3 regions of the Paenibacillus marchantiae genome follow, and region 3 is predicted to be linked to each of the others. Evidence: riboswitches for the same ligand, from Rfam matches in the RefSeq annotation. Region 3 holds a riboswitch; each other region holds the start of a gene.
What was found. Region 3 has a riboswitch for cyclic di-AMP ahead of PTQ21_RS05325 (resuscitation-promoting factor). Riboswitches for the same ligand answer to the same signal wherever they lie in the genome.
Positions count from the first base shown of each region.

Region 1 (3,258 bases), 2.8 Mb from region 3:
AAGTGATAGACGTTAGACAATTACACAAATCATATGGAAATAACGATGTGCTCAAGGGCATTAACGTAACAATTGGCAAAGGCGAGGTTGTCGTGGTCATCGGTCCGTCCGGATCGGGAAAAAGTACCTTTTTGCGCTGCCTAAACCTGCTGGAGCAGCCAACTTCCGGCGAAATTAATTTTGAAGGAGTTTCGATCACTGACCCTAAACACAACATTAATGCAACTCGTGAAAAAATGGGGATGGTATTCCAGCATTTCAATCTGTTCCCGCACAAAACGGTGCAGCAGAACATTACGATTGCTCCCATTAAAGTGAAAAAACAATCTGCACAGGAAGCGGAACAAATCTGCGCAGATTTGCTGAAGACGGTTGGCCTGTCTGACAAAAAAGACACTTATCCTAATCAGCTGTCCGGAGGACAGAAACAACGGATAGCTATTGCAAGAGCGCTTGCGATGCAGCCGCATGTCATGCTGTTTGACGAGCCTACTTCAGCACTGGACCCTGAAATGGTCGGTGAAGTACTGGATGTCATGAAGCGGCTTGCAGAGGGCGGCATGACCATGGTTATTGTAACGCATGAGATGGGCTTCGCACGCGAAGTAGGGGACCGCATCCTGTTCATGGATGGTGGGGTTATTGTAGAAGAAGGAACACCTGCTGAAGTGTTTGGTGAGCCTAAGCATGCACGTACACGTGACTTCCTTGCTAAAGTGCTCTAATACATCCAAGTCATCATTAGGATGAATTGGATGAAAATGCAAAATATATACTGTGGATGAGAATTCTTATTCCCTCATAGATCCCTGTCGGCGACCTGTCGGCAGGGATTGTTTTGTTGCGTGTGAATACGCACGGATTTACATAAAAAGTAACGTTTCTGTCATCAACGATATAAGCTCAAATAGACATTTTTTTGAAAAAGTCGCTTGAATTCAGCAAAAATATTGAAGTGAATTAGCCAGATGGTAACATTTACTACGACTCTTGGTTACAAAGTTGTGATATATTTGTTCCTGCCGAAACTTCCGGAGTTGGGAGTGTGGGGGATGTAACGATGCAGAGTGTGCTTGGGGAAGAATCATTTGCACACGGCTTGGGGTGAATTAGGGCTACATAAATTATTAATGTAATTGAACCTATAGGGTGGTTTCCTCCATCCGAATCCGACAACTAACTTCGCAGGCATAATGAGGGAGGAAGACCATGATTAACAAGAAACGTATAGCCAAAACAGCAACAGCTTTGCTGACAGCAGCAATGCTCATTCAGGCCGTTCCGGCTCATGCTGATTCAGTTCATGTGGCCAAAGAGGGGGATACCTTCTACACCTTATCCAAACAATATGGAGTTGGACTTAACGCTCTTATTAAAGCTAACAATGACATTTCAGCTTACAACATTTATGGTGGTTTGAAAATTACGATCCCTGGTAAAACAACGAACACAGCTTCTGCTGCAGCAGCTAAAACGGAGGCCAAAACGGTAACTGCCGCAAGCCTTGACGTTAATGCAGATAGTAAAGTTGTACAAGCCTGGGGTAAAACGTTTGATTACAGCAAAGCTGTCGACGTCAAAGCAACAGCATACTCCGCAGACGCTTCCGAAAATGGAGGATGGGGTGCCGTGGATTACTTCGGTAATCCGCTTGAATTGGGTACCATTGCAGTAGACCCAAGTATCATTCCATTGGGTACAAAGGTACTGGTGACAGGTCATACACATCCCGGACTGCCAAAACAGGCATTTGTCGCAACGGCTCGTGATGTGGGTAGTGCCATTAAAGGTCACAAGATCGATATCTTTATTCCTGGCAGCAAGCAATCCGTGAGCACATTTGGTATTCAGGATGTTGAACTTTACATTTTGAAATAAAATCAAAGCGTAGCTGCACATCATCATATGTGACTCCAACTAAATCTAAATTAAACAATAAAGGGTGTTCTCCAATCACAATAATGTGATGGAAGAACACCCTTTTGAATATCCAACTTCAGGGATCTTGACCTATTTACCCTTTGGCAGTTCCAGCATTTCGTCCAAAGTCACCAGCTCGTACCCGCGGTTTCGCAATTCCTCGATAACTTCAGGCAACGCCTCGATGGTACCACTCAGCTTCGATCCGACACCGCCTCCTGCATGTTGCAGAACAATGGAACCTGGTTTAACGGCCGACAGGATGTTTTGTTTGACTTCCTCTTTGGAGAGGCCCTTCCAGTCCAGGGAATCGACGTTCCAATTCACAATGCTGTAATGTTGTTTGGCCGCCCATTGCAGCTGTTGCTCATTAATGTCGCCATAAGGTGGACGAATCATTTTGGGCGTGTACCCCGCCAGATTCCGAATAATATCCCCGGTATGTAAGATTTGTTTGCGAAATGCATTCATGGACAGCTTACTGAACTCCGGGTGATTGTAGCTGTGATTGCCAACAATATGCCCTTCCTTTACCATGCGTTTCACTAAATCCGGATGTTTCTCAGCGCGATGTCCCACAATGAAAAACGTAGCCCGCACCTTGTATTTTTTTAGAATATCCAACACCTGCGGGGTGAACCGTGGATCAGGTACGTCATCAAAAGTCAGTGCGACCTTTTTTGTCGAGGGGCCATTTGTTTTGAATGTATCCGCATATTTCTGTCTGAGCTGTCCCAGAGTCAACTGTTCTTCTTCAGAAGAATCAGACTTCGAAGCAGGTTCGGTTTGCGGGCTTGAAGAAGCCCATAACTGAGCAGGAGCGTAACTTCCTCCCAGAAGAATGACCATGATGGATAACATTATGAGGCGTATACGCATGTTAGTGCCTCCTTTTCCCAAATTGCGTTCTCTTTGGTATGCCCGGGGCCATCCGTATTTATGCATAATGTGAGATGTTTCATTGCTGATTTATCAAATCGGAGCCATAATTCCACCATATATATATAGAAAAGGACAGGTGGATCAGGATGAGTACATACGACTTAAATTCCGTTCGTTTACAGGTGATTGAGGCAGGGGAAGACAAGGTGTTTATGGTAACTGGAGGCAGATCACATATTGGAGCAGTAGCGACATTTTATCCGGACCGTGAGCGGGTAAGCGGGGCTACGATGCATATTCCGGGGCATAAAGAGCAAGAGCTGTGTGAAAGGCTCGCACGTAAGGCTGCCCTACATTTAAAAGTAACCGTGACCGTGATTATGGGGATTCACTTTGATGCAATTACGCGCATGCAGATTGATGAGATTGTGCAGACTGCAGAGAAGCTGCTTGATG
Region 1 is NZ_CP118270.1:5,359,530-5,362,787, reverse strand. It holds gene PTQ21_RS24045 (ABC transporter substrate-binding protein/permease) at 1-16, shown strand, start outside; gene PTQ21_RS24040 (amino acid ABC transporter ATP-binding protein) at 3-725, shown strand; cyclic di-AMP (ydaO/yuaA leader) riboswitch at 1,011-1,207, shown strand; gene PTQ21_RS24035 (3D domain-containing protein) at 1,210-1,878, shown strand; gene PTQ21_RS24030 (polysaccharide deacetylase family protein) at 2,011-2,799, opposite strand; gene lpdD (prenylated flavin chaperone LpdD) at 2,949-3,258, shown strand, end outside.
Region 1: another riboswitch for cyclic di-AMP. It lies ahead of PTQ21_RS24035 (3D domain-containing protein); the one in region 3 lies ahead of PTQ21_RS05325 (resuscitation-promoting factor).

Region 2 (3,258 bases), 1.5 Mb from region 3:
CTATGCTCTACATCGCCATCGGGATTATCGGTGCAACCGTCATGCCCCATAATCTGTATCTGCATTCTTCCATTGTGCAGACCCGTCAGATTGAACAGACGCCAAAAGGAAAAAAAGAAGCGATTCTGTATTCCACCATGGATTCAACCATCGCTTTAACGCTAGCTCTGTTCATTAATGCAGCCATCCTGATTGTGTCTGCTGCCGTGTTTCATAGTGCGGGTATGACCCAGGTGGCGGAAATTACAGATGCTTACCATCTGTTGACACCTCTGCTGGGAACCACCATCGCTAGCATCCTGTTCGGTGTAGCCCTGCTGGCTTCAGGCCAAAACTCAACACTCACCGGCACGTTGTCCGGACAGATTGTAATGGAAGGCTTCCTGAACATTCGTATTCCAGCGTGGCTTCGTCGACTGGTTACACGTCTGATCGCTATCATCCCGGCCGTCATCGTAACAGCCATTGCTGGAGAGCACGGAACAGAAGAACTGTTGATTCTTAGCCAGGTTGTGCTGTCTCTGCAGCTACCCTTTGCCGTCATTCCGCTGGTAATGTTTACGAGTGACAAAAAAAGCATGGGGGCTTTTGCCAACAAGCTGTGGCTCAAAATCATCTCCTGGATCATTGCCGGAGTTATCGTTGTCCTGAATGTGTATCTGATTATCCAGACCATTCTGTTGTTCTAGGTTAAACGGAATTACGCCGTATTTTGTCTAACTCAAAAAGGCTGATCAACTCAAGTAACGTACCCCTTGAGACGATCAGCCTTTTATATGTTAGAGCAGCAGCCTAATTATACCGAATAGTTCATAAATACTGCTCTTATTTAGTTGTCTGAATTTTGAGTTACCATTAACAAAGGAAGAAGTTCCTCCAGTGATTCAATAGTCCAGTCTGGACGCTCTGCATCCGCAAGCTCCGGCTGGAATCTGCCATAACCCTGCAAAATCCGGATCGTGTGCATACCCAGCTTCTTAGCCGGAATAATATCATTATCAATCCTGTCGCCGATCATGACCGCTTCCTCAGGTTTGCATCCCGCCTGTTTCAACGCTACAGCATACAATTCAGGATCAGGCTTGGACACTCCTTCTTCAGCCGAACAGGCCAGCACATCCACATACTTGCGCAAGCCGTAGCTATCCAGCCGATTTTCCGTCCCCGGACTCTGATTGGCAATGATACCAATCTTATAGTTTTGCGACAACGTCTGGAGAACAGCGTCGGCTGACGCGAAGGGGCGCTCAAGCTCTTTGCGGAACTTCAGCTTCTCCTGTATCTGTTCCCGGTGCCCCTCGTCGCTGATAAGGGTACGAATAGCCAATTTCATCGGCCATTGCTCGTAATTTCGGTAGGAGGCGGCAAATATATCTCGCACCGTCTGCATCTCCACCTGATAACCAAGCGCACAAGCTTCACGAACGAACTGACCGATAATATCATCTACCGGCTCCCATTCGTCCACGAGCGTATCCCCCACATCAAAGAACAACCATTGTATTCCACGTACATCCGGCACGCCTATTCCTCCTCGTTAGCCACAGGAAATCCATATCCCTATTTCCCAAACCATAAAAAAGAAGACCCACCAACATGCATGAGTCTCCTCAAGTTTCCGTTTATTTATGATTTCAATTATAACAGGCAGCTGACACTGGATCAATCACAGGAATAGTACTAGCCACTAGCCATTCAGTAGAAACCCAACTTCCCCATTCAAGGAATATACAATACGGTCTGCTCCCATTCCCCGATAGATCCCTTTGGGGTGGCTTTGTTCCGTAATGACACACAGGGACTTGGATGTCCAGGAGCGGCAGATCTGTAAATATCGACAGGTCAGGTTTAGGCTATTTTCAAAAATAAAAACATTGCCGACACTACCTTGCGGCAAAAACCATTTCTGAGCAGCAGCTGTGTTCATGCGAATGACATGCTCCACACCGATTCTCCGGAGCCTGCGCTCTTCCCCTGCACTGTTGGTCAGAACGGCAAACGGCATTTTTTTGTACATCAGCAATTTGATAAATTTACGTCCTGCTTCATTTGGAGCAGTCACTAAGATCATCTCTTTATCCATCATTCGTTCCTCCCTTGGCGTGAAAAGACAACAAAAAAGAAGCGTGGGGGACCAAGGCCTCCCGGACGCTTCTTCAATAATCCATAGCAAAAAGACACTATGAACCAGCGTACGGCTTGTTGCCTCTCCCTTTAACGCTTACGAGGTTAGCTGACGGATTCGGGCGCGAGAGTCGCCCTATTTCCGGCTGTCACCGGAAAATTCACCCCATGGATGCCTACTGTCCTGGACAGTTCATCCTGTTGGTTCCCCCGTTTCCCACCCATGAATGAATGGAAACTCAGCGATTAAAACATCGTTCTTTTATAATCATTAATCAGAGCGATATTATCGTTTGTTTCGTTTTTCATGTAAAATTTAATTTAAATTGGAATTACGATATGAATCATACACCCGTGCCATATTGGTGTAAAGTCTGCGCAGATCACCGAATCGACGGATTTTTGCCATTTCACATCAATAATAGCGCTTACAACGTATCCATTCTCTACCCATCTCATCAAAGCTCTCTAATTCTCTCTTTAGCGAAATTCAGGTAGCAAATCAGTCACAGATCATACACGACAGCTTCAAATTGAGTTAAAAAAGCAATATTAATTTTGCATTATTTAATTGTAATCAATATAATAGAAGAAAGAAGAATATGAAATGGAGGCGATTTTCATGTCAGTCTACGACTACAAAGTAAACACCCTTCGCGGTCAGGAAGTTGAAATGTCCAACTATCGTGACAAAGTACTGCTTATCGTGAATACAGCAAGCCAATGCGGCCTCACACCTCAATTCAAAGGTCTGCAAGAGCTTCAGGATAAGTTTAAAGACTCCCCATTCGAAGTTCTTGGTTTTCCAAGCAACCAGTTTGCACAGGAAAAAGGCTCTTCTGATGATATTGCCGAGTTCTGCCAGATGAACTATGGTGTTAGCTTCCCGATGTTTGAGAAGATCGATGTGAATGGTTCAAGCGCTCACCCTCTTTTCCAGCACCTTACCAAAGAAGCGCCAGGCGTACTCGGCTCCAAAGCCATTAAATGGAACTTCACCAAATTCCTTGTGGATCAGAACGGACGTGTTCTGAAACGGTATGCTCCCAAAACAACACCTGATAAAATTGAAGCGGACATCAAAGAATTGCTTAAATAACAAGTAAAGGCCATCCGACCCAGCAGACAGAATGA
Region 2 is NZ_CP118270.1:2,677,128-2,680,385, reverse strand. It holds gene PTQ21_RS12110 (Nramp family divalent metal transporter) at 1-689, shown strand, start outside; gene PTQ21_RS12105 (HAD family hydrolase) at 830-1,522, opposite strand; gene PTQ21_RS12100 (HAD family hydrolase) at 1,688-2,086, opposite strand; cyclic di-AMP (ydaO/yuaA leader) riboswitch at 2,204-2,379, opposite strand; partial or broken gene PTQ21_RS31490 (glutathione peroxidase) at 2,732-3,010, shown strand; gene PTQ21_RS31485 (hypothetical protein) at 3,139-3,237, opposite strand.
Region 2: another riboswitch for cyclic di-AMP. It lies ahead of PTQ21_RS12100 (HAD family hydrolase); the one in region 3 lies ahead of PTQ21_RS05325 (resuscitation-promoting factor).

Region 3 (3,258 bases):
ATGAGTTGTCAGAGGTGTCCGACATTGTCCGTTCAATCAGTGGTCTTCATCGTGGAAAGCATCATTTGTATTATCCGCAAAATAAGGTGGATGCGATTGTTCATGAATTACCGTCCCATATACGCCCCTATTTCTCCCATTAAATGATGCGTAATGCTGTTCAAGAATCATGATGTAAAAAAGCTTTCGAAAAGAGCTATTTTTCATGATACAGTAATCTGCTTTAATGGAGAGTACATGTAGATCGACATAATTTTGTAATCAAAGTAATTAGAATACAACCCGATTGCCTAAAAATGAGCACATATAGATATGAAGGAACTTGTTCGTTCTACATGTTGTGCTCAACAAACAATGAAAGAAATATAAAAAAAACATGATCCAATTTAGTAATAGTTATGTTCTGGTTAAGACTGCAGGATGGATTAAAAAGAGATAGTCGTTTATTCGACATGAAGGGAGAAATACAGCATGATGTTGTTCGACACACATACACACCTGGATGCACCACAATTCGACGAGGACCGCGAGGAAATGATTCAGCGTGCTGTGGATGCAGGCGTTGGTCGCATGATTAATGTGGGCTTTAACCGGGAGACCATTCCAACCACGATGAAGCTGGCTGAAACCTATGATTTTATATATGCTGCCGTAGGCTGGCACCCAGTGGATGCAATCACAATGCAAGAGGGTGATCTGGAATGGATTGCATCTTTATGCAAGCATGAAAAAGTGGTAGCCATCGGTGAAATTGGTCTAGACTATTACTGGGACACTTCACCGAAAGAGGTTCAACATCGCGTATTACGACAACAGATTGGTCTTGCCCGTGAGTTGAATATGCCGATTGTCATTCACAACCGGGATGCGCATGAAGATATTGTAAAGATTCTGCGTGAAGAGAAAGCTGGAGAAGTAGGCGGTGTCATGCATTCCTTCTCTGGCAGCTGGGAAACGGCGAAAATGTGTCTGGATTTAGGCTTTCATCTTTCCTTCGGAGGGCCAATCACGTTCAAAAATGCAAAGCAACCCAAAGAGGTACTTGAGAAGGTTCCTATGGACCGATTTTTCATCGAAACGGACGCTCCTTATTTGACACCGCACCCTTATCGTGGAAAACGAAATGAGACAGCGCATGTACGTCTGGTTGCAGAAGCAGCTGCGGAAATTAAAGGCATTTCGATAGAGGAAATTGCAGCAATAACGACCAAAAATGCCATGGAACGATTTGGGATTCGTTAAAAGATCGAGAAAAACGGGTGAAAAAGTGAGTTAGGCGGAGTTAATTTGCTTTTTGATCCAAATAAATCAAGAATATTACAATATTTTAACCAAATATTTAGAAAAACGTACTTGAACAACGCTTTACAACATGCATAGAAACAGGATATCATCTTTTCAGTGAATTGTTGTGCGGAAAATTGGACAGATGTTCGGGGGATGAACAAAGGGACACTTTCCGATGAAACAACATTACTTTCATGAATCAGTCTCGCTGAGTCTCCGTTAACGGAGAGCGGGGGAACCAATAGGGCTTAAACATCGGTGATTGCAGCCGATGCGCAACATGCGTTGACCCAAAAGCAGCGTATGAATCTGCGAAGCCGTATTTGATTTCTTCTTTGGGTCTCGGGGTGAATTCAAGGGCGTCCGCCATGAGCGGATGACCGGAGATAGGGCGGCTCTCTTTCGCCCGAACCCGACAGCTAACCTCGCAAGCGGAAAAAGAGAGGCAACCTCGTGCATGAATTTCCGATATTCAGAATCATTCGGAAGCCACGAAAGAGTTCCTCTTAAACTCTTTCTTTGGCTTTTTTGTTTTTGAATAAAAGAAATACGGTCATCATACGGTAAGTATTCAGGAGGATGACATCATGTTGCGAAGATTGATTCATGGTGCAGAACCGGATTATGTTGGTCCGATCTGTGTTCTGTAGAAAATTTGGTATAGTCGCGTCAAAGACATCATGCATTACTTTAGACGGCGAGGCTATGAAGGAGGACGGAGAAGTGGGCACATTCCAACCAGAAGAGACCCATGAGTCACGATCATCCAGTAAGTCTTTCGCGTTGCGGTGGAAGCATGAGAACTTGCGTCAAATGGCATTGATCGCGATTTTCTCAATTGCGCTTACAATCATGATCTTGTTAGTCGTTTACGGTCAGGCCGGGAAACAAATTTCACTGGTTATTGATGGCAAAGCTCAAGCGGTAGAGACTCGTACAGGAATGCTTCAGGAAATGCTGGAGGAGCAGTCAATCACAGTCAGCCCTCACGATCAGGTATCCATGCCCTTGAATGGGGCGATCACAGATGGAGACCGCATCGTTATTGAGCGGGCCGTTCCAGTTAATATTACGGCAGACGGGGACACCAAGACTCTGTATACAACCGATTCATCGGTAAAAGATGCGATTAAAAAATCAGGTATTCAAATTGCAAGTGAAGACAAAGTATATCCGGCGCTTGGAACCACTATTGAAGCGGATATGAAAATCCGTGTAGTGCGGGTAACAAAGCGTACGGTGGAAGTGGAACATCCGATTGCTTATAAAGTGATCAAAACGGCTGACCCTAGCTTGTACAAAGGCGACAATCGTGTCGTTGTGAGTGGTAAAGAAGGCACACTTGTACAGCATATTGAAAAAGTGTTTCAGGATGGAGAATTGGTCTCCAAAAAAATGGTGGGTAAATCGGTCGCAACGAATCGCGTCGATAAAGTGATCGCCATTGGTACCAAAGCCAAACCTGTTGTGAAAGAGCCAGTGATTCAGACGGTATCGGCGCAGACTTCCACGACAAAAACAGCAACAACCACGAACTCGAAGAAAACCGCTGCCTCGGGCAGCAAAGTAATTACCGTCTCAGGCAGTTCTTTTAAATATTCAAAAGTGTTGAAAAATGTATCCATGACGGCATACTCTTCTGAAGAGCCCGGTATCGGCACAAAAACAGCATCAGGTACTCGGGTAACTGAGGGACGCACCATTGCGGTTGATCCCAAAATCATTCCGATTGGCTGGTGGGTGTATATCGAGGGCCTTGGCTTCCGTCGTGCGGAAGACACAGGTGGTGCCATTAAAGGCAACAAAATTGATGTGTATTATGATAGTGTGAAGCATGCCCTGAACTTCGGACGGAAGAAAGGCAAGACGGTATATGTGATTGGTCCGGTGAAGCCAGAAGCGAACTAAAATCGTTTTACTTTGAAATGGGAATGCTATAAAATATAAGCATGAATGATTCATGCGGAATAT
Region 3 is NZ_CP118270.1:1,174,380-1,177,637, forward strand. It holds gene PTQ21_RS05315 (HD domain-containing protein) at 1-143, shown strand, start outside; gene PTQ21_RS05320 (TatD family hydrolase) at 472-1,242, shown strand; cyclic di-AMP (ydaO/yuaA leader) riboswitch at 1,484-1,737, shown strand; gene PTQ21_RS05325 (resuscitation-promoting factor) at 2,011-3,195, shown strand.